DNA from 2 places in the Limnohabitans sp. TEGF005 genome. Region 2 is predicted to be linked to the other one. Evidence: riboswitches for the same ligand, from Rfam matches in the RefSeq annotation. Region 2 holds a riboswitch; the other holds the start of a gene.
What was found. A riboswitch is a leader RNA that binds a small molecule or an ion and turns the genes downstream of it on or off. The one in region 2 is predicted to bind S-adenosylhomocysteine.
Positions count from the first base shown of each region.

Region 1: another riboswitch for S-adenosylhomocysteine. It lies ahead of metH (methionine synthase); the one in region 2 lies ahead of ahcY (adenosylhomocysteinase).

Region 1 is NZ_AP029226.1:2,802,098-2,813,117, forward strand. Features, by position in the region: gene ACZ5RG_RS13965 (type I restriction-modification system subunit M) at 1-1,219, shown strand, start outside; gene ACZ5RG_RS13970 (restriction endonuclease subunit S) at 1,216-2,862, shown strand; gene ACZ5RG_RS13975 (restriction endonuclease) at 2,865-3,746, shown strand; gene ACZ5RG_RS13980 (ATP-binding protein) at 3,763-4,812, shown strand; gene ACZ5RG_RS13985 (STAS-like domain-containing protein) at 4,877-5,182, shown strand; S-adenosyl-L-homocysteine riboswitch at 5,289-5,388, shown strand; gene metH (methionine synthase) at 5,444-8,155, shown strand; gene ACZ5RG_RS13995 (DUF6352 family protein) at 8,161-9,231, shown strand; gene ACZ5RG_RS14000 (ABC transporter substrate-binding protein) at 9,270-10,487, shown strand; gene ACZ5RG_RS14005 (ABC transporter permease) at 10,500-11,020, shown strand, end outside.
Region 2 is NZ_AP029226.1:2,359,273-2,370,292, reverse strand. Features, by position in the region: gene ACZ5RG_RS11475 (excinuclease ABC subunit UvrA) at 1-952, shown strand, start outside; gene ACZ5RG_RS11470 (methyltransferase) at 953-2,116, opposite strand; gene ACZ5RG_RS11465 (HAD-IIB family hydrolase) at 2,178-2,960, opposite strand; gene ACZ5RG_RS11460 (peptide chain release factor 3) at 2,969-4,615, opposite strand; S-adenosyl-L-homocysteine riboswitch at 4,721-4,817, shown strand; gene ahcY (adenosylhomocysteinase) at 4,900-6,333, shown strand; gene ACZ5RG_RS11450 (TlyA family RNA methyltransferase) at 6,443-7,291, shown strand; gene metF (methylenetetrahydrofolate reductase [NAD(P)H]) at 7,310-8,140, shown strand; gene ACZ5RG_RS11440 (OmpW/AlkL family protein) at 8,312-8,911, shown strand; gene paaE (1,2-phenylacetyl-CoA epoxidase subunit PaaE) at 8,985-10,088, opposite strand; gene paaD (1,2-phenylacetyl-CoA epoxidase subunit PaaD) at 10,113-10,649, opposite strand; gene paaC (1,2-phenylacetyl-CoA epoxidase subunit PaaC) at 10,659-11,020, opposite strand, start outside.

The DNA of each region.
Region 1 (11,020 bases), 440 kb from region 2:
TGTGAACAACCAGCTCTTTGCCACCCTCAAAAGCCTCAGCGGCGACGCCCAGCGCAACCCCCGTGGCTATGTGGTACGCGGTGTGTTTGAAGACGCCTACAACTACATGAAAAGCGGCCAGCTGCTGCGCCAAGTCATCAACAAGCTCAACGCGATTGACTTCAACCGCCAAGCCGAGCGCCACCAGTTCAACGACCTCTACGAAAAAGTCCTCAAAGACCTGCAAAGCGCCGGTAACGCGGGCGAGTTCTACACGCCCCGCGCTGTGACGCAGTTCATGGTGGACATGGTCAACCCCCAGCTGGGCGAACGCGTGATGGACCCAGCCACCGGCACGGGCGGTTTTTTGGTCTGCGCCATCGAGCACCTGCGCAAACAAGTGCACAACACCGAAGAAGAAGCCACGCTGCAAAACAGCATCCTCGGCGTTGAAAAAAAGCAGATGCCCCACATGCTGTGCGTGACCAACCTCATGCTGCACGGCATCGAGGTGCCCAGCCTGGTCCGCCACGACAACACCCTGAGCCGCCCGCTGCGCGACTACACCCCGGCTGACCGGGTGGACGTGATCTTGACCAACCCGCCCTTTGGCGGCATCGAAGAGCCGGGCATCGAGCACGGCTTTCCGGCCGATGTGCGCACCAAAGAAACAGCGGATCTGTTTTTGGTGCTCATCAAGCACATCCTCAAAACCAATGGCCGCGCCGCGCTGGTGCTGCCCGATGGCACGTTGTTTGGCGAAGGCGTGAAGACCCGCATCAAAGAACAACTGCTGGCCGAATGCAACCTGCACACCATCGTGCGCCTGCCCAACGGCGTGTTTGCGCCCTACACCGGCATTAAAACCAACCTGCTGTTCTTCACCAAGGGCAAGCCCACCGAACACGTTTGGTACTACGAGCACCCCTACCCAGCGGGCGTGAAGAACTACAACAAAACCAAGCCCATTCGCATCGAAGAGTTCGATGCCGAAAAAGCCTGGTGGGGCACCGAGGCCGATGGCTTTGCCGCCCGTGTGGAAAACGAACGCGCTTGGAAGGTGAGCATTGACCAGATCAAAGCCGCCAACTACAACCTCGACCAAAAGAACCCGCACGCCGCCGAAGTGGTGAGCCACGACCCTGACGATTTGTTAGACCAGTACCGAGTGTTGAGAGCTGAAGCCCAAGGCTTGCGAGATCAAATTAAAAAGACGCTCACTGAGGCGTTTGTCCGATGAACGAAGTTGCATTTCAGGAATTGCTCTTAGATGCGCGGACCAGCGAATCAGTTTCAGGTCTCAGAAAACTTGTGTTGGCATCAGCCCTTCGCGGTGACTTTGATGATCAAAATGAACGGCAGCGACAACTTTCCGAAGCATTGAATTCAATACATGCGCTTGCCGCTTCGAATAAAACTAACAAGGTTCGATTGCGTAAAAGCGCATCAGAAATTAATCCGTCTGAAGACCTACTTTCCGTTGGCAATGAATTTGTCGTTGAGCTTGGGGCGATAGCAACCATAGAAAAAGGTAAAACTGGAATCAAGGATGCAGTTCCAGGGGGGTATCCGCTTGTAGTGACGGCGGAAGGCCGCTTAACGGCAGACCATTTTGATTTCGAAGGTCCTTCCGTCATCATCCCATTGGTCTCATCAACGGGGCATGGCGATGCAAGTCTGAAACGCATCCATTACCAAGACGGCAAGTATGCGGTTGGCAGCATTCTTTGCACTGTCCAATCCCGGTTTCCAGAGGTGGTTCATCCGCGCTATCTTTACGAATACCTTTCCACTTTTAAAGATGAACTGCTTGTCTCACGAATGTCGGGGACAGCGAACGTGAGCTTGACGGTTGGGAAAATTGCCGAAGTGCCTGTACCGCTGATTACCTATGAAGCGCAGGAAAAGCTAGACCGTTTGATGTCGTTGTGCGACGCCCTCGAAGCCAGCGGCCAGCTCGAAGCGCAGCAACACGCCCAACTCGTGAACACCCTGCTGGGCACGCTCACCCAAAGCGAAACGCCCGAGGCACTGGCCGACAACTGGCAACGCATCGCCACCCACTTCGACCTGCTGCTCGATCGCCCCGAAGCCGTGGACGCCCTCGAACAAACCATCCTCCAGCTGGCAGTGCGCGGCCTCCTCGTCCCCCAAGACCCCACCGACGAACCCGCCAGCGTCCTCCTGCAAAAAATCCGCACCGAAAAAGATCACCTCATTGCCCAAGGCAAGATCAAACGCGACAAACCCCTGCCACCCATCACCGACGAAGAAAAACCGTTTGAGTTGCCGCAGGGGTGGTCTTTCGCTCGCATCAGTGAGTTGGTCGAGATGCTGAATGGTTACGCGTTTAAAAGCGAATGGTTTAAACCAACCGGTACACGGTTGTTGAGAAACTTGAACATCAGCCATGGGTATGTCGATTGGTCACAACCAGCTTGCATTGATACCAATGCGGCAAATGAGTTTTCGCAGTTCGATCTTAAAGTTGGTGATGTCGTCTTATCGCTTGATCGTCCAATCATCTCCACGGGATTGAAGTACGCAGTGATCCAACAGGCTGATTTGCCTTGCTTGTTGCTTCAGCGGGTGGCACGTCTGACACCCCATCCAATTGCAATGTCCCTTGAATTTTTGGAACTTTGGCTGCAGTCGGATTTGTTTGTTGGGACGATTGATCCAGGGCGAAGCAACGGCGTTCCGCACATATCGACCAAGCAAGTTGGTGAGTTGATTGTTGGCTTGCCGCCAATGACCGAGCAATCTCGCATCGTTACCCGAGTCAACGAACTCCGCAGCCTTTGCGCTGATTTACGGCGCCAGATCGTCAAAGCACGTGTCGTGGTGGCAAACCTGTCCAAATCACTTGTGGCTGAGGTTTGAGAATGATTGCTCCTGTGAGCTCGCATATCCGCAGCGTTGACATGCTGCTGATTGAAGAATTGTTCGATATGGGTGCTGGCTATGTTTTGGACTTTTCTGATCGAACATTCGCCATCTTCTTTGCCGAAGAGCTGAATATTGACATTGATAACCCTGCTTATGCTTTAGATGGCCGCTCTAAAGCCAAGCGCCTGCGCTGCTTTCTTCGCACGGTAGACAAGCCACTGCTCATCCGTACTTTGCAAGCACTGTGGGAATACCGCGAGGCGGTTCGCCAACGACGCGGGCAAAGCGAAGCAGTGCCTAATGCTGAAGGTCGTTTTTTAGGTCTGATTAATAAGTTGGCAGGACAGACGGTCAGTACTCAATCGTCACATCAACCAACGCCCGCGACAGACCGACCCAAGTTTCAGTTGCTCAAAGCAGAGTTGCTTCAAATCGCAACACTGGCTCCGCATGCGCGTGGTTATGCATTTGAAATCTTTCTCAAAAAACTATTTGATGCGTTCGGTTTGTCAGCGCGTGAGCCATTCAGTCTGCATGGCGAACAAATCGACGGTAGCTTTCAGTTGGAAGGCCAAACCTACTTGCTGGAAGCCAAATGGCACGCTCAAAAAATTGGCGTTGCAGAACTGCACACATTCCACGGCAAGCTTGAGCAGAAGGCAGCATGGACGCGTGGCCTGTTTGTGAGTGACAGCGGTTTCTCTGATGAAGGACTTATAGCGTTTGGGCGAGGCAAGCGTGTCCTTTGTATGGATGGCCTAGATATCGCTGATTGCCTTGCGCGTGAGTTGCCACTAGACCATGTGCTGTCTGTCAAGGCTCGATACATGGCGGAAACTGGGCAGGCGTTTGCAAGGGTCCGGGATTTGTTTCGCTGATTTTTCAAATATAAAAATGAATTTTTACAAAAACCGTGATGACATCAGTCTGACCTTGCCGGAGGTCGTCGGTGTGAGAGATATTGCGCCATTGATTTCTGCTCTCAGTGAAGCGCGTGCTGCTCAAGGCAATGTAGAGCTGGATTGTTCTAAGGTTCGTTTCATTGATCCTTTTGGGATGACAGCGTTGTCTGCGGCGATCAGTGAGGTTCAAGCTCAGAAGCGACGTGTTGCATTGACATGGTTAGACGCAAAGACTGTCAGTTATCTAGAGCGCATGAATTTCTTCGTCGATAACGACATTGACGCAGTAGATGTTCCGGTAAATCGTCAACGAAATGATTTGAGGAGCAAGTTGTTAGAAATCACTCATATCGTTGATAGTGGGACATCAGAGGCAGTGGCCGATCAATTGGCTGCAGCTATTGTGTTCATGATCATTGGGCGCGCTGAGAAAACAAACAATGATCAAGCTATAGATTTGGAGTACGACCAGTATTACCGACCCTTGCGTTATGCACTTTCCGAGTTGATCGAAAACTCACTGACCCACGCTCGTCGCGAAGGTGCTCATGATGCATCAGTATGGGTAGCTGCCCAGTTTTACAAGGATGCACTAGTTGGTGGGCGTGTAGAGGTTGCGGTGGTGGACAATGGTTGTGGCTTTTTGGCGACATTAAAGAACCATGCAGAACTGCCAGAAAATACGCATGGCGCAGCGATCAAAACTGCGCTCAAACCCAAAGTTAGCTGCAATCGTGACATGGGGCCATTTGGGGAGAGTGTGAATGAGGGCGTTGGCTTGACGACTACCGTTCGAATTTCCAAAGAGACCGGAGGTACGGTTCACATCGTCAGCGGTGACGCCTTGTTCGCTGAAAACTTAGCGATAGCAACAAAACGCAGTGATCAGATCAAGGTTTTGCCGGGTTGTTGGGATGGCGTTGCGATTTCGGTGACTTTCACCGGCGCAAAATTACCTTCTGTCAAAATTTCTGACTTGTTGCCTCCGGTTGGGGAGGCAAAACAAGTAAAAGTACCAGTTGTGTTGAGGTTTGACGAGTAATAGTATGATTCAACCCTGATATCCAATGACCTCGTTAGCTCCCCCTAACTTTTGAGGACGCCTCATGACTACGCAAATCGCACTTCAGCAGCACGCCTTGGGCCGCATGATTGGTATGCGCTCATCTGCGGTTCCCATCCGTCACTCCATTGAATCGGCTCTCCGGGATGGGCAAGATGTGGTGGTTAATTTCACAGGAGTGGAGGTCACACAGTCTTTTGTAGATGAGCTGTTGGGTGCTCTCATTCTTCGAGATGGGCCGCAAATTATGCAGCGCTTGATACTTAAAGGTTGCTCTGAGCAGACGCGTGGAATTGTCAAATTTGTGGCAACAGACCGCTCCGAGCAGTTCTTAGCGTCTGTTCATTAAAAGATTGTTCAGTTTATTTTGGGGCCTCTGATATCAGAGGCCTCTTTAACTTGTGGTCTGCCTAATCTGTAATAGGCCACGAACCCTACTAGTATTAAAATCCACCTTCCCCAAGGAGCGTTGCAGCCCGCCACCGTCCAGGTGCAGCAGGTCAGGCTTGGGGTATTCAATTTCTGATTGTTTTTGCACAACGACGCTCACCTGTAAGCCCAAGGTGAGCCTGTGTCCGTTGTCGCGTCCAAATCCATTGTTGTTCCCCCCATGAAATTGTCCGGTCTGGAGCCTGTCCTGATCGGCACCGATTCACTGTTCGTCAACGTCGGCGAACGCACCAACGTGACCGGCTCCAAGGCCTTTGCCCGCATGATTTTGAACGGCGAGTACGAGCAGGCTTTGGCCGTGGCGCGTCAGCAGGTCGAAAACGGTGCGCAGGTGATCGACGTGAACATGGACGAAGCCATGCTCGACAGCCAGGCGGCCATGGTGCGTTTTTTGAACCTGATGGCCGGTGAGCCCGACATCGCGCGTGTGCCGGTGATGGTGGATTCGAGCAAATGGTCGGTGATCGAGGCCGGTCTGCGCTGCATTCAGGGCAAGGGCATCGTGAACTCGATCAGCATGAAAGAGGGCGCGGGCGAATTCAAGCGCCAAGCCAAGCTGGTCAAGCGCTATGGGGCGGCTGCTGTGGTCATGGCCTTCGATGAAAAAGGCCAGGCCGACACCTACGAGCGTAAGGTCGAGATTTGCGAACGCGCTTACCGGGTACTGGTTGATGAGGTGGGTTTCCCACCCGAAGACATCATTTTTGACCCCAACATTTTTGCCATCGCCACCGGCATCGAAGAGCACAACAACTACGCGGTGGATTTCATCAACGCCACGCGCTGGATCAAGCAAAACCTGCCGGGCGCCAAGGTGTCGGGCGGCGTGTCCAACGTCTCGTTCAGCTTCCGGGGCAACGACCCGGTGCGCGAGGCCATCCACACCGTTTTTTTGTACCACGCCATTCAGGCGGGCATGGACATGGGCATCGTCAATGCGGGCATGGTCGGGGTGTACGACGACCTGGAGCCTGTGCTGCGTGAGCGCGTGGAAGATGTGGTGCTGAACCGCCGCCCTGATGCGGGTGAGCGCTTGGTCGAAATTGCCGACAGCGCCAAAGGTGCGGCCAAAGACGAGAGCACCAAGTTGGCTTGGCGCGGCACGCCCGAAGCGCCGGTGAGCGTGGCGCAGCGCTTGAGTCACGCACTGGTGCACGGCATCACCGACTTCATCAACGAAGACACCGAAGCCGCTTACCAAGACGTGTTGGCCCAAGGTGGCCGCCCCTTGCATGTGATTGAAGGCCCACTGATGGACGGCATGAACGTGGTCGGTGACCTGTTTGGCCAGGGCAAGATGTTCTTGCCGCAAGTGGTCAAGAGCGCCCGCGTGATGAAGCAGGCCGTGGCGCATTTGTTGCCCTACATCGAGGCCGAAAAACTCGCCCAAGAGGCTGCAGGCCAAGACGTGAAGGCCAAGGGCAAGATGGTGATCGCCACCGTCAAGGGCGATGTGCACGACATTGGCAAAAACATCGTCACCGTGGTCTTGCAGTGCAACAACTACGAAGTGGTCAACATGGGCGTGATGGTGCCTTGCCACGAAATTTTGGCCAAAGCCAAAGAAGAAAACGCCGACATCATCGGCCTGTCGGGCCTGATCACACCCAGCCTCGAAGAGATGCAGTACGTGGCGGCCGAGATGGAAAAAGACCCGTACTTCCGTGAGCGCCAGATGCCGCTGTTGATTGGCGGTGCCACCTGCAGCCGCGTGCACACCGCCGTGAAAATCGCGCCCAACTACAGCGGCCCGGTGGTCTATGTGCCCGACGCTTCGCGCAGCGTGAGCGTAGCGCAGGGTTTGCTGTCAGATCAGGCGGCCAAATACATCAGCGAACTGAACGCCGACTACGCCAAGGTGCGAGAGCAGCACGCCAACAAAAAACAAACCCCAATGTGGACGCTGGCGCAGGCCCGCGCCAACAAAACGCTAATCGACTGGACCCAAGGCGTGCCTGCCGCGCCCAAGTTCATTGGCCGCCGCGTGTTCAAGAACTACGACTTGGCCGAAATCGCACAGTACATCGACTGGGGCCCGTTCTTTCAGACCTGGGATTTGGCCGGGCCTTACCCCGCCATCCTGGATGACGAGATCGTGGGTGAACAAGCCCGCAAGGTGCTGGCCGACGGCAAGGCCATGCTGCAAAAAATCATCGAAGGCCGTTGGGTGACGGCCAACGCGGTGCTGGGCCTGTACCCCGCCAACACAGTGAATGACGACGACATCGCGCTGTATGCCGACGAATCGCGCAGCCAAGTCGCCATGACCTGGCGCGGCCTGCGTCAGCAAACCGAAAAACACAAGATCGATGGCGTGATGCGCCCCAGCCGCTGCCTGGCCGACTTTGTCGCGCCGCAAGGTACAGCCCAGGATTACGTCGGCGTGTTCGCCGTCACCGCAGGCATTGGTGCCGACAAACGCGCCGAGGCTTTTGAGGCCGCGCACGACGACTACAGCGCCATCATGCTCAAGTCGCTGGCAGACCGCCTGGCCGAAGCGCTGGCCGAATGCCTGCACAAGAAAGTGCGCACCGACCTGTGGGGCTACGCCGCCTCAGAAGGCTTGAGCCACGAAGATCTGATTGCTGAAAAGTACCAAGGCATCCGCCCCGCACCCGGCTACCCTGCTTGCCCCGACCACAGCGCCAAAAAAGCCATGTTTGATTTGTTGCAATGCGAAGACATTGGCATGGGCCTGACCGAAAGTCTGGCCATGACCCCTGCGGCCAGCGTGAGTGGTTTTTACATCGCGCACCCAGAGGCGCAGTACTTCAACGTGGGCAAAGTGGGCGACGACCAGGTGCAAGACTTGGCGCAACGCAGCGGCGTTGAGGTCAAAGCCTTGCAGCGCTTGCTGGCCCCCAACCTGTAAACACCATGCACAACTTCTGGACCGCGTGCGGCCACCAACACCTGACCTGCAACGAACGCGGCTGGCTGAGCCCCACACCCGATTACTGGCGTCTGTGGTTGCAACGCCCCGAGTTGGCGCTGGTGCCCGAATCGTGCAAAGCCGAAAAGCGTTTGCATCAGGCCTTGTTGGACGCGCCTTTGCTGCAAGTCGGGCCCGGTGATTTGAAAGCTGTCAAAGACGCGGATGCACGGGCCAACTACGCGCTATTTTTAAGCTTTCGTGACGATGTGCAAACGGCGGGTTCGCTCGAGTCGGCCTACATCGGCTGGATGCGAAGCGGCCATAACCCATGGCCTCCGCTGTTCATTGATCTGGTGGTGCAGGCCATCGTGTGCCATGTGCTGCGCGATGAACAAGACGCCTGGGTTTGGCGTGCCGCCGAGTTGCTGTTTCGCCGTCAGCGCATCACCGTCGAGGGTGGCCGCGTGCTGTCAGGCGACAGCGACACGCTGGACAGTTTGCAAGCCACGGGTGGCTTGGGCGAGATGGGCCGGTTGCTGATCGAAGGGGGTGCGCCGCTCAAGGCGGTCGATGTGAAAGTGCTGCACAAGGACAACGCCGAGCGCTACTTTGCGCAGCGTGAAGGCCTGGGCCGTTTTGCTTTTTTACTCGACATGACGCACGAAATTCAAAACGAACTGCCGCACGGTTTGATTTTGAATATGGTCAATGCGCGATCGGGCCTGAAAGCCTTGTCGGTGGTGCTGGCCCGCTGGGTGCAGCACTTTCTGGGCGTGTCGGTGCAGATCGAGCCGGTTCAAAAAGTGGACGATCCGGCCTGGCGCTGGCATGTGGGCCTGGACGTCACGGCCACGGCCTTGCTCAACGACCTGTATCAGGGCCACGAACTGGACACCCAACGCCAACAGCAACTCATCAGCCTCTTCAAGCTGCGCTTTGAAAACCCGCAAGACATGCGTGCCGATGTGCAGGGCAAGCCTGTTTATTTGGGGCTGGCCATGAATGCGCAAGGCCTGCTCAAGCTCAAACCACAAAACCTGTTGCTCAATTTGCCCTTGGCCAGTCAGGTCTGAGTTTTGTTGGCCCAGGTGAGTATTCGATCGGATTTTTAATGACATCCTTGATTTCAATCACGCGCCGCCGCGCTTTTGGTTTGTTCGCTGCCACAGCGGTGTGCCCTGTGCAGGCCGCCACACCCATTCCCGCGACCTGGGCCGACACCTTGCGCACCGCGCGGGGCCAAACCGTTTACTTCAATGCCTGGGCGGGCAGCGAGCGCATCAACACCTATTTGCAATGGGCGGCAGGCGAGTTGCAGCGTGACTTTGGTGTCAAGTTGCAGCACGTCAAGATCAGTGACGCGGCCGATGTGGTCAAGCGTGTGCGCACCGAAAAGCAGGCGGGCCGTCAGGACAGCGAGGGCACGGTAGACCTGATTTGGATCAACGGCGAAAACTTTGCCGCCATGAAGCGCGAGGGTTTGTTGTCGGCACCGTTTGCCAAGACACTGCCCCACTTTCAGTGGGTGGACACGGTGGGCAAGCCCACCACCTTGGTGGATTTTTCGGTGCCCACCGAGGGCCTTGAATCGCCTTGGGGCATGGCCCAGCTCACCTTCTTGGCTGACCGCCAGCGCTTGCCCAAGCCACCGCAAAGCATGGCCGAGTTGTTGGCGCTGGCCCGCACGCAGCCGGGGCGCATCACCTACCCCCGCCCGCCCGAGTTCCATGGCACGACCTTCATGAAGCAGGCCTTGCTGGAGCATGCCCCCGATGTGAAAGCGCTGGCCCAGCCGGTGACACCCGAGGCCTTGCAGCTGCAAGCGGCACCGCTGTGGCGATTTTTAGATGCGCTGCACCCGCACTTGTGGCGTGGGGGCAAGCAGTTCCCGCAAAATTCGGCGGCGGTGCGCCAGATGATGGCCGACGGTGAGTTGTTGCTGGCCCTCACCTTCAACCCCAACGAAGCGGCCAACGAGATCGCGGCCAAGCGCCTGCCCGCCACGGTGTACAGCTGGCAGTTTGCCAAGGGCACGATCGGCAACACCCACTTTGTCGCCATCCCCTACAACGCGCCCAGCAAAGCCGCTGCGCAAGTGGTGGCCAACTTTTTACTGTCACCTGCCGCACAAGCACGCAAAGCCGACATCGACGTGTGGGGCGACCCCACGGTGCTCGATGTGGCGCGTTTGCCCGCGCACGAGCGGGCCATGTTTCAGTCGGCCCCGCGTGCCGGGCAATTGGTGCAGTCGTCGCCCGCCTTGCCGGAGCCGCATGCATCGTGGGTCGATGCGCTCGAAAAAGAGTGGGTTCGCCGCTACGGCGTGTGAGATGCCTGCCCTGTGTCTTTGCAAGTCGGGGCACCCGCCACCGACCGACAGGCCGTGAGCTTTGTGTGGCCTGCGCTGCTGGCGCTGGTCGCCGCCGTGCCCATGGGCTGGGCATTGTGGGCCGCACTGGTGCAAATGGCCGATGCCGCTGCCTGGCAAGCCCTGTGGGCCGACCCCCAAACCTGGCGTGCTTGGGGCATGACGCTCTGGACTGGCTTGGCTTCGACATGGCTGGTGTGGTGGTCGATGGCGCGTGTGTTGGCCCATGGTTTCATCCGCCAAAAATTGGCCAAGTGCTTGAGCCATGTGCCCGCTTTGTTGGCCACACCGCACGCGGCCATGGCCGTGGGTTTGGTGCTGTGGCTCTCGCCCAGCGGTTGGGCATTGCGCTGGGTCTCGCCGGGCCTCACAGGGTTTGAATCGCCGCCGCCTTGGCCCACCACGCAAGACCCGTGGGGCTTGGGTTTGATCTTGGCACTGTGGCTCAAAGAGTTGCCGTTTTTGCTGTGGGTGGCTGCCACACAAATGCAGCG
Region 2 (11,020 bases):
CACATTGGCGCGCGACGTGTTGCTGGCCAATGTGCAGGCGCTGGTCAGCCAGCGTTCGACCTTTGCGGGCCGCACCGCGCAAGACGCTGGCCAGCGCGTGCCCTTGACCGCGTGCAGCGATGTGCAAGGCTTTGAGACGATTGACCGAGTGCTCGAAGTCGACCAGACACCGATTGGTAAAACGCCGCGCTCTTGCCCGGCCACCTACATTGGTTTTTGGGACACCATCCGCAAACTGTTTGCCGAAACCCTGGAGGCCAAAGCGCGAGGCTATGCTGCCGGGCGCTTCAGCTTCAACACCGGTGAGGGCCGCTGCCCGAGCTGTGAGGGGCAGGGCCTGCGCACGATTGAGATGAGCTTTTTGCCCGATGTGAAAGTGCCGTGCGAAACCTGCCGTGGCGCACGCTTCAGCCCCGAGACATTGGCCGTGACTTGGCGCGGCAAGAGCATTGGTGATGTGCTGCAAATGGAGGTCGATGAGGCGGTGGACTTTTTTGCCACCATGCCCAGCATCGCGCACCCTTTGCAGTTGCTCAAAGACGTGGGCTTGGGCTACCTCACCTTGGGCCAGCCATCACCCACTTTGAGTGGGGGCGAGGCCCAGCGCATCAAGCTGGTGACCGAACTCACCAAGGTGCGCGACGAAGTGGGCAAGCGTGGCAACAAAGCGCCGCACACCCTGTATGTGCTGGACGAACCCACCGTGGGGCTGCACATGGCCGATGTGGACAAGCTCATCAGCGTGTTGCACCGTTTGGTCAATGCCGGGCACAGCGTGATCGTGATCGAGCACGATCTGGATGTGATCGCCGAGGCTGACTGGGTGATTGACCTGGGGCCAGAAGGCGGCAACGCCGGGGGCCGCATTGTGGCGGCCATGACGCCAGAGGCCTTGGTGCATTTGGGCACCCACACCGGTGTGGCCTTGCGGCCTGTGTTGGCGCGGGTGTGATCAGCCCGCCACGCCCAGCCGCCACAGCGAAGTGATTTCGGCTGAGCGGGCGGCGTGCAGCGGGTCGCTGGCGTCTTGGGCTTTGGCATGCACAGGCTTCACGTCCATGCGGCCCAACACCTCCAGGCCCGCGTCTGCGATCCAGCCCAGCAGGGCTTCGCGGGTGCGCAGGCCGAGGTGTTCGGCCAGATCCGACAAGATCAACCAGCCTTCGCCGCCTGTGCACAGGTGCGCGGGCAAGCCCGTCAGAAAACCTTTGAGCATCTGGCTGCCTTCGTCGTACACCGCTTGCTCCAGCAGCGTGGTGGGTCGCGCGGGCAGCCAGGGCGGGTTGCAAACCACCACGGAGGCTTGGCCTTCTGGGAACAAATGGGTTTGCTGCAAGGCCACTTGATTTTGCAGGCCCAGGCGCTGCAAGTTGTCCAGAGCGCAAGCCAAAGCGCGTTCCGACATGTCGGTGCCCACCACGTGGCTGGCACCGCGCCGTGCCAGCACAGCGGTCAAGACGCCTGTGCCCACGCCAATGTCAAAGGCCACCGGGTGGGCTTGAAAGGCTTCGGGCATGGGTGCGTTGGCCACCAATTCGACGTATTCGCCACGCACCGGCGAGAACACGCCGTAATGTGGGTAGATGCGCAAGGCCTCGCCCATGGCGGGCACTTCGACACCGTTTTTGCGCCACTCAAACGCACCGATGACGCCTTGCAAGCTGCGCAGTGAAACCACCGAGGCTTGTCCATCGGCTGGGCCAAATGCCTGCACACAGGCGGCTTTGGCATCGGGTGCACGGCGCAGGTCAATGCCATAGTCGCCATTCAATTCAATCAAGACCTGGCTCAGGATTCGCGTGCGCTGCGCTTGTGCCTGGCGGTGGGTGTGGAACACCGCACCTGGGATCACGGGTGCATTCGGGTCTTGCTTTTTAGCGCGAACCTTTTTGGGCTTGTCGATGCGGCGTGTCAGCGCTTGCAGCATTTGCCGTGCGTTCTGAAAATCGCTGCGCCACAGCAAACCGGTGCCGGCACAGGCCAGGCGATAGGCCGTGTCGGCGGTCATGGTGTCGTCGGCCAGCACCACGGTTTTGGGCAGCACTTGGTCGGAGCGCCACAGGGCAGAGCGTGGGGTGTCTTTTTCAGACCAAGTCAAAAGGGTGGGGGCGTTCATGCGCGGGTCCAGTCAGTGTGTGTTTGTGTGTATCGAGCAGATGGCCACGAAAGTGTGGTTTTCAGGTCTGACCTGTCAGCAGGTGCCGGGTCAGCTCTGCAAAGCCTGCGCCGCGTTCGCCTTGGGTGATGTAGCGCGGCGGGTGCGTCAGCTGCGCTTCAAAGCGTCGGATGTTGGCCACTCCCACAGTGTGTGGAAAGTGTTCAAACATCACTTGGTCATTGGTCGAGTCTCCCACATAAATCCAGCGGTCGATTTCGGCATCCAGATCACGGCCCCAGAGTTCACGCACGATCCAGCGTGCCCCCGTGAGTTTGCTGTGCGTGCCCAACCAGCCGTTGATGTGGATGCTGCTGACGGTGGCGGTCATGCCTGCCGCTTGCATGAGCTGCACCACCTCATCGATGGCGGCGGGGGGCAAGTGCGTGAATTCGCTGTGGTCGATGGCGATGTCGGTTTCTCGGCCTGCGCTGTCTTGTGAGCGGCAAGCCCCGCTCACCGTGCGCTCAATGTGCGCCAGCACAGCCTGCATACGGTCGAAGTTGGCGCTGCGTGTGGCCGCATCCTGTTGGTAAATCTTGTGCAAACCCTGTTCGGCTGAATGGCGCAGCCCGACCGCGCCATTTTCGGCCACGATGGCATCCACTGGCCAGCTTTTCGCAAAGGGTTCGCTCCAGCCCACGGGGCGCCCGGTGATCGGCACCACCTGCAGGCCCGCCGCCTTCAGGTCAGCCAAGGCTTGCAAGGCATCGGGTGTGATGCGCCCTTCGGTGGTCAGCGTGTCGTCGATGTCGGTGAAGATGCCAACGATTTTTGGGGGTGAGAAAAGCTGCAGAGTCTGCATCAGCGGTGTCAGCCCGCGCTGCCCAGCGCCAGGCCGGCATGCTCGCGCAGCGGGTGGAAATGGATTTTGGGGAAGCGCTCTTGCGCCAGGCGCACGTCGTAGGGGCTGGTGCACAAGTAGGCCAGCGTGCCCGCGGCGTCGAGTGACATGCGCTGCGGGTAGGCGTTGGTGAACTCGCGCAACTCCGCCGGGGTGTCGGCGGTGATCCAGCGTGCGCCGGTGTATTGGCAGCCTTCCAGGCGCACGTCGCAGTCGTATTCGGCTTTCAGACGGTGTTGCACCACCTCAAATTGCAGCTGACCGACCGCGCCCAGCAGCATGGGGCCGCCGATTTCGGGTTTAAACACCTGGATCGCGCCTTCTTCGCCCAGTTGGTCGAGGCCGGTTTGCAGCTGCTTGGTGCGCAGTGGGTTCTTCAAAATCACGGTCATGAAGAGTTCGGGTGCAAAAAACGGCAGGCCGGTGAATTGCAAGTTGGCCCCATCGGTGATGGTGTCACCCAACTGCACGCCGCCATGGGTGGTAAAGCCGATGATGTCGCCCGCGTAGGCTTCGTCCACCGCTTCACGCCGTTGCGAGAGGAAGGTGACCACGCTGGTAGGGCGCAGTTCTTTGCCCGTGCGCTGCACTTTGAGTTTCATGCCCGGGGTGTATTTGCCAGACGCCATGCGCACAAAGGCGATGCGGTCGCGGTGGTTGGCGTCCATATTGGCTTGCACCTTGAAGACCACACCCGAGAACGCGCTGTCTTCGGGCTGAATCTCTTTGACCACGGGCTGCTTGTTGACCAGCAGGTTGCTGGTGCGGGGGCGCGGTGGCGGTGCCAGATCGACCAAGGCGTCCAGCACTTCCATCACGCCGAAGTTGTTCACGCCGGAGCCGAAAAACACGGGCGTTTGCTTGCCCGCCAAAAAGGCGGCTTCGTCAAACGCGGGCGATGCGCCGGTGGCCAGTTCCATGCTGTCCATGGCGGTTTGCCACTCCAGGCCAAAGCGCTCGGCCAGTTGGGCTTGTTCGGTCAGCGGGATGGTTTCGAAGTCTTGCGGCAGGCGTTCGCTGCCCGAGTCAAACACCGTCATGGCCTGCGTGCGCAGGTTGATGATGCCGCCAAACGATTTGCCTTGGCCCACAGGCCAGGTCATGGGCACGCAGGGCATGCCCAGCTCGCGCTCGACTTCGTCCAGGATGTCGAGCGGGTCGCGCACTTCGCGGTCCATCTTGTTGACGAAGGTGATGATGGGCGTATCGCGCTGACGGCAGACTTCGATCAGGCGGCGGGTTTGTGCTTCCACCCCGTTGGCCGCGTCGATCACCATGAGTGCCGAGTCCACGGCGGTGAGCACGCGGTAGGTGTCTTCCGAGAAGTCTTTGTGGCCGGGCGTGTCGAGCAGGTTGATCACGTGGTCGCGGTACAGCATCTGCATGACCGAAGAGGCCACCGAGATGCCGCGCTGCTTTTCGATTTCCATCCAGTCACTGGTGGCGTGGCGTGAGGCCTTGCGGGCCTTGACCGAGCCGGCGATCTGGATCGCGCCCGAGAACAGCAGCAGCTTTTCGGTGAGCGTGGTTTTACCCGCATCGGGGTGGGAAATGATGGCAAAAGTCCGGCGGCGCCGGGTCTCGTTGGCGTAAGTCACAAGGGGTCCTGAGGTCATACGGGTGGCAAAGCTGCCCCCGTGGTGGCCAAGCCCTGACGGGCTGGCGGAGGGGTGATTTTACCGGCTGACTTCGTGCGACTGAGCTTTCTTCGTATAATTGCCGCTTCCGAGGAGCGTTGCAGCGCCCCCTGGCTTTGAACAAAGTCGGCAGCGGGGCGTGAGGCTCGGAACACTTCAACAGCAACGACGCTCATCCACTCGACGTGCGGTGAGCCTGTTTTTCCCATTCAGTGCTTTCATCCACGCGTGTGGTTCATTCACATTGCTTTGGAGCTTTTCACATGAATGCACGTTTGAACACCACCATCAACGCCGATTGCGTGATCGCCGACATCGGCTTGGCCGATTGGGGCCGCAAAGAAATCAAGATCGCTGAAACCGAAATGCCCGGCCTGATGGCCATCCGCCAAGAGTTCAGCAAGGCCCAGCCTTTGAAAGGCGCCCGCATCACCGGTTCCTTGCACATGACCATTCAGACGGCTGTCCTGATCGAAACCCTGCAAGCGCTTGGTGCCAATGTGCGCTGGGCTTCTTGCAACATCTTTTCGACCCAGGACCACGCCGCCGCCGCCATTGCCGCTGCCGGCACGCCGGTGTTCGCCATCAAGGGCGAGACCTTGGCCGACTACTGGGACTACACCCACCGTATCTTTGACTTCGGTGCTGCCAATACCGAAGGCGAAGGCCCCAACATGATTTTGGACGACGGCGGCGATGCCACTTTGTTGATGCACTTGGGCAAGCGCGCTGAAACCGACGCTTCTTTGATCGCCAACCCCACGAGCGAAGAAGAAACATGTCTGTTCAACGCCATCAAGGCCAAGCTGGCGGTGGACCCAACCTGGTACAGCCGCAAGGGTGCTCAGATCATTGGCGTGACCGAAGAGACCACCACCGGCGTGCTGCGCCTGAACGAAATGGCCGCCAAAGGCAGCCTGATGTTCCGCGCCATCAACGTGAACGATTCGGTGACCAAGAGCAAGTTCGACAACCTGTACGGCTGCCGCGAATCCTTGGTGGACTCCATCAAACGTGCCACCGACGTGATGATCGCTGGCAAAGTTGCGTGCGTGGCCGGTTACGGTGACGTGGGCAAGGGTTCTGCCCAAGCCCTGCGCGCTTTGAGCGCCCAAGTCTGGGTGACCGAGATCGACCCGATCAACGCGTTGCAAGCTGCCATGGAAGGCTACAAAGTCGTGACCATGGAATACGCCGCCGACAAGTGCGACATTTTTGTGTCGGCCACCGGCAACAAAAACGTGATCCGCTACGAGCACATGGCCGCCATGAAGGACGAAGCCATCGTTTGCAACATCGGTCACTTTGACAACGAGATCGACGTCGCGTCCTTGGAAAAGTGCCAGTGGGACGAAATCAAGCCCCAAGTCGACCACGTCATCTTCCCTGATGGCAAAAAGATCACCTTGTTGGCCAAAGGTCGCTTGGTGAACCTGGGTTGCGCTACCGGCCACCCCAGCTTCGTGATGTCGTCGTCGTTCGCCAACCAAACCATCGCCCAGATCGAACTGTTCACAAAGCAAGACCAGTACGATGCCGGCAAGGTCTATGTGCTGCCCAAGCACCTGGACGAAAAAGTGGCCCGTTTGCACCTCACCAAAGTTGGCGCGATGCTGACCGAGTTGAGTGACGAACAAGCCGCCTACATCGGCGTGTCCAAAAACGGCCCTTACAAGGCAGACACTTACCGCTATTGATGGGTGTTGCATCGCGCGCAGCGCTGCAAGCCAGTGATGGCCTGTGCTGCGAGCGATGGCTGCGCTTCTTGTTTGCCCAACTCAACCCCTCTCGTCAGAACCCCACCGAATGCGTATTGATCAACTTCTCGTCGAGCGCGGCCTGGCCGCTTCTCGTTCTCAGGCACAGCGACTGATCGCCGGGGGCGTCCAGTGGCAGCAGCCCGACGGGACGTGGCGCGCCATTGTGAAAAACCGCGATGAGGTGCCTGAAAGCGCTGCCCTGGAGTTGCTTGATGACGCCGAATCGCGCTACGTGTCGCGCGGTGGTCTCAAGCTCGAAGGGGCTTTGAAGGTCACGGGCGCTCAGGTTGAAGGTTTGCGGTGTCTGGATGTGGGCCAAAGTACAGGCGGTTTCACCGATTGCTTGCTGCAGCAAGGCGCTGCGCAGGTGGTCGGCATTGATGTCGGCCATGCCCAAGTGCATCCGCGCATTCGCGAAGACGAACGTGTGGTGTGCATTGAGGGTGTGAACGCCCGCGAGCTGGAGCCCGGAGACGAGCGCGTGCCCGATGCACTGGAGGGTTTTGACCTGATGGTGGGCGACGTCTCGTTCATCTCGCTCACTTTGGTATTGCCTGGCGTCGTGCATTTGCTCAAACCCACAGGACAGTTGCTCATGCTGGTGAAACCCCAGTTTGAATTGCAGCCCGGTCAGGTGGGCAAGGGCGGCATTGTGAAAGACGAGAGCTTGTATGGCTTCATCGAAAACCGTGTGCGCACTGCCCTGACCGATCTGGGCATGCAAGTGACGGCTTGGTTGAACAGCCCGATTGAGGGCGGTGACGGCAACCGTGAATTTTTTGTACAGGCCTGCTGGCCTGACCCGGCTGCGGTGCTGCCCGCACGCGAAGACGCCCGCCTGGCGCACGAGGCCGATCTGGCCGCCAAGGCCTATGCCAAGGCCAACGACTATTGAATTTTGGAAGGTGTTGTGATGTCTGGTTTGAAGTTGCCCATCAGCTTGGAGTTTTTCCCGCCCAAAACGCCTGAGGGCGCAGACAAGCTGAGAGGCGTGCGCGAGAAGCTGTACGCACTGAAGCCTGAATTTTGTTCAGTGACTTACGGCGCGGGCGGCTCTACGCAAGAAGGCACCTTTGCCACCGTGGGCGCGATCCTGGCTGAAGGCGTGGCAGCGGCTTCGCACTTCTCGTGCATTGGTGCCACCAAGGCTTCGGTGCGCGCCGAGTTGGCCACGCTCAAGGCCATGGGTGTCAAGCGCTTGGTGGCTCTGCGCGGCGATTTGCCAAGCGGCTATGGCGCAGGTGGCGAGTTCCATTACGCCAGCGATCTGGTGGCGTTCATCCGCGCGGAGACCGGCGATGACTTCCACATCGAAGTGGCGGCCTATCCCGAAATCCACCCGCAAGCCAAGTCACCAGAGTCCGATTTGCAGGCCTTTGCCACCAAGGTCAAAGCCGGTGCCAATTCGGCCATCACGCAATATTTTTACAACAGCGATGCGTATTTCCGCTTTGTGGACGATGCGTACAAACTGGGTGTGGATGTGCCTGTCGTGCCCGGCATCATGCCGATCACCAGTTCGTCGCAGTTGCTGCGCTTTTCAGACGCTTGTGGCGCAGAGATTCCCCGTTGGATCCGTTTGCGTTTGCAAGGTTATGGCGACGACATCGACTCGATCAAGGCGTTTGGTCTGGATGTGGTGGCCGACTTGTGTGAGCAACTCATCAACGGCGGCGTACCTGCTTTGCACTTTTACACAATGAACCAGAGTGCAGCCACGACGGCTATTTTGCGTCGGTTGTGAAGCGCACACAGCACGCTTCTTTGACGGACATGGTTGACATGAACCAAGCTCAGAGAAGATGGCGCTGCTTCGCGCTGAGAGGTTTGATCAACCTCAAATGAGCGGTGGCGGTTTGGACATCCAATGAACTTGAGCACAAAGCTCTTCTCTTCGTTCATAAGGAAAGTCAACATGAAAAAACTCACCATCGTTGCAGCCGTGCTGGCTGCTTGTTCTGCGACTGCCGCCATGGCTCAAGCTTCGGGTGAAGGCCCTTGGTTGGTGCGTGCCCGCGCTGTGCATTTGGACATGGCCAACAGAGACGGTACGGGGCTGGGCTTGTCGGTCAATAACAAGACCATCCCGGAAGTGGATGTCAGCTATTTCTTCACCCCGAACATCGCGGCCGAGCTGGTCTTGACGGTGCCCCAAAAACAGACCGTGTCCTTGGGCGGTGCACCGATTGGCACGTTCAAGCATTTGCCTCCGAGCTTGCTCTTGCAATACCATTTCACAGGGCTGGATGGCTACAAGCCCTATGTCGGCGCGGGCGTGAATTACACCAAGATCACCAGCGTTAATCTGCTGGATGGCGGCGCGACATTGGATGACCACAGCTGGGGCGGTGCTTTGCAAGTGGGCATGGACATTCCGTTGGACAAAAACTGGTCCCTGAACTTTGACATCAAGAAGGTGTACATCCGCTCTGATGTTTTTCTCGGCACGGCCAATCAGGGCACCTTGAAGCTCGACCCCGTTTTGGTGGGGGTGGGTCTCGGGTATCGTTTTTGACCTGGACTTTGGTTCAAAGCAAAACGCCCTGCAATGCAGGGCGTTTTTGATGCTTTTTAAAACAGACCGTGCATCAACGTTCGTCGAAGCTCACCACCACCCGCTTGCTGGTGGGGTGGGCCTGGCAGGACAGGATGAAGCCTTGCTCGACCTCGGGCTTTTCGAGTGTGAAGTTTTTCTCCATTTCGGTCGTGCCTTCGACCACTTTGCAGCGGCAGGTGCAACACACACCGGCTTTGCACGAGTAGGGCAGGTCCAAGCCCAATGACAAGGCGATGTCTAAAATTTTCTCGTTCCTGTTCATCGGCATGTCATAGGGCTTGCCGTCCAGCACCACCGTGAGCTGCACTTCGCCTGCATCGCGTGTGGCTTGGTGACCCAGCACGGCTTGGTTGCGCTGCTCTGGCGACAGCGCATCCAGTGTGGGGGAGCTGAAGCGCTCGGTGCGGATGCGTTCGGCCTTGACGCCTGCGTTCAGCAGCGCTTGCTCGGTGGCCTCGATCATGGCTTCCGGGCCACAGACAAAGACTTCGTCCATGCTGCCCACGGGCAAGAATGCGTCGATGATGGCGCGCACTTTGTCGCCATCGATGCGGCCTTCTAGCAAGGGCACCTCTTGGGCTTGGCGAGACAAGATGTGGATCAGTGTCAGGCGGTCGGGGTAGCGGTCTTTCAGGTCTTGCAGCGCTTCGTTGAACATCACGCTGTCCATGCGGCGGTTGCCGTAGACCAGGGTGAACTTCGATTCGGGAAGGTCTTCGAGCGTGCTCGATAAGATGGACAAGATGGGCGTGATGCCTGACCCTGCGGCAAAGCCCACGCGGTGAATGGCGCGGGGCCTTTGCACCACAAACCGGCCATCGGGCGGCATCACGCGCAAAGTGTCACCGGCTTTGAGTTGGGTCGCAGCCCAGTTGGAGAACACACCACCTTCGACTGGACGGATGCCCACTTCGAGCACGCCTTGTTTTTGCAGTTGGCTGTGGGCCGAACTGATGGAGTAGCTGCGGCGCACATCCTCACCGCCGATGCTGGCACGCAGGGTCAGGAACTGACCGGGTTGAAAGTCAAAGCGGCTGCGCAGGTCTTGTGGCACGACCAGTGAGATGGCGACAGCGCCTGCAGCTTCGGGTGCGACGCGTGCAACTTGGAGGTCATGAAAGCGGGTTGCGGACATGGTGCTTCACTGCGGCAAGGCAGCTCAGTAAGGTTTGAAGTAATCGAATGGTTCCATGCAAGCCAGGCACCGGTAAAGGGCTTTGCATGCGGTGGAGCCGAAGTGGGAGGTTTCGGTGGTGTTGGCCGAGCCGCATTGCGGGCAGTGCACCACCTCGGGTTTGGCGCCGCGCGCCGCAAACTGCACCACGTTGGCGCTGCCTGATGCTTGGCTGGCGCAGGCGTGTGGTGGGGCGATGCCATAAGCGCGCAGTTTGTCCTTGGCGACCTCGGTCATCCAGTCGGTGGTCCAGGCCGGGGCCAGTTGCGTGACCACACGGCCTTGCAGCCCATTGGCTTGCAGCAGGGCTTTCACATCGTCCTCGATCTGGCCCATGGCCGGGCAACCGCTGTAGGTCGGCGTGATGACCACTTCCAAACCCGCTGGGCCTTCGCGCACATCGCGCAAAATGCCCAGCTCGCGCAGCGTGACGACCGGGATTTCCGGGTCGGTCAGCGATTCGAGCAAGCCCCAAGCATGGGCCACAGTGGCTGTGCGTGGGGGCGAAATGTGGGGTGGCATTGGCGTGGGTTACCAGGTCGCTTGCGGGTGCGCGCGGGCCAAGCTTTGCATTTCGGCGAGCACAAAGCCCAGATGTTCCGAGTGCATGCCTTGCTTGCCCGTGGGCACAAAACCGCCTGCGGCGGGGCGTTGCAGCGTGGCTTCTTGCAGGGCTGCGTCCACGATCTGGTTCCAGTCGTTTTGCAGTGCCGCCATGTCAATGCCGGTGCCGTTGGCCAGCGCCGCAGCTTCTGAGGGGCTGGCGGTCCAGAACTCTTGTGTGTAAGACATGAATTGGTCGAGCGAGGTCTGTGCTTTGGCGTGCGATTCGTCGGTGCCATCGCCCATGCGCACCAGCCAGTCACGCGAATGGCGCAGGTGGTAGCGCACTT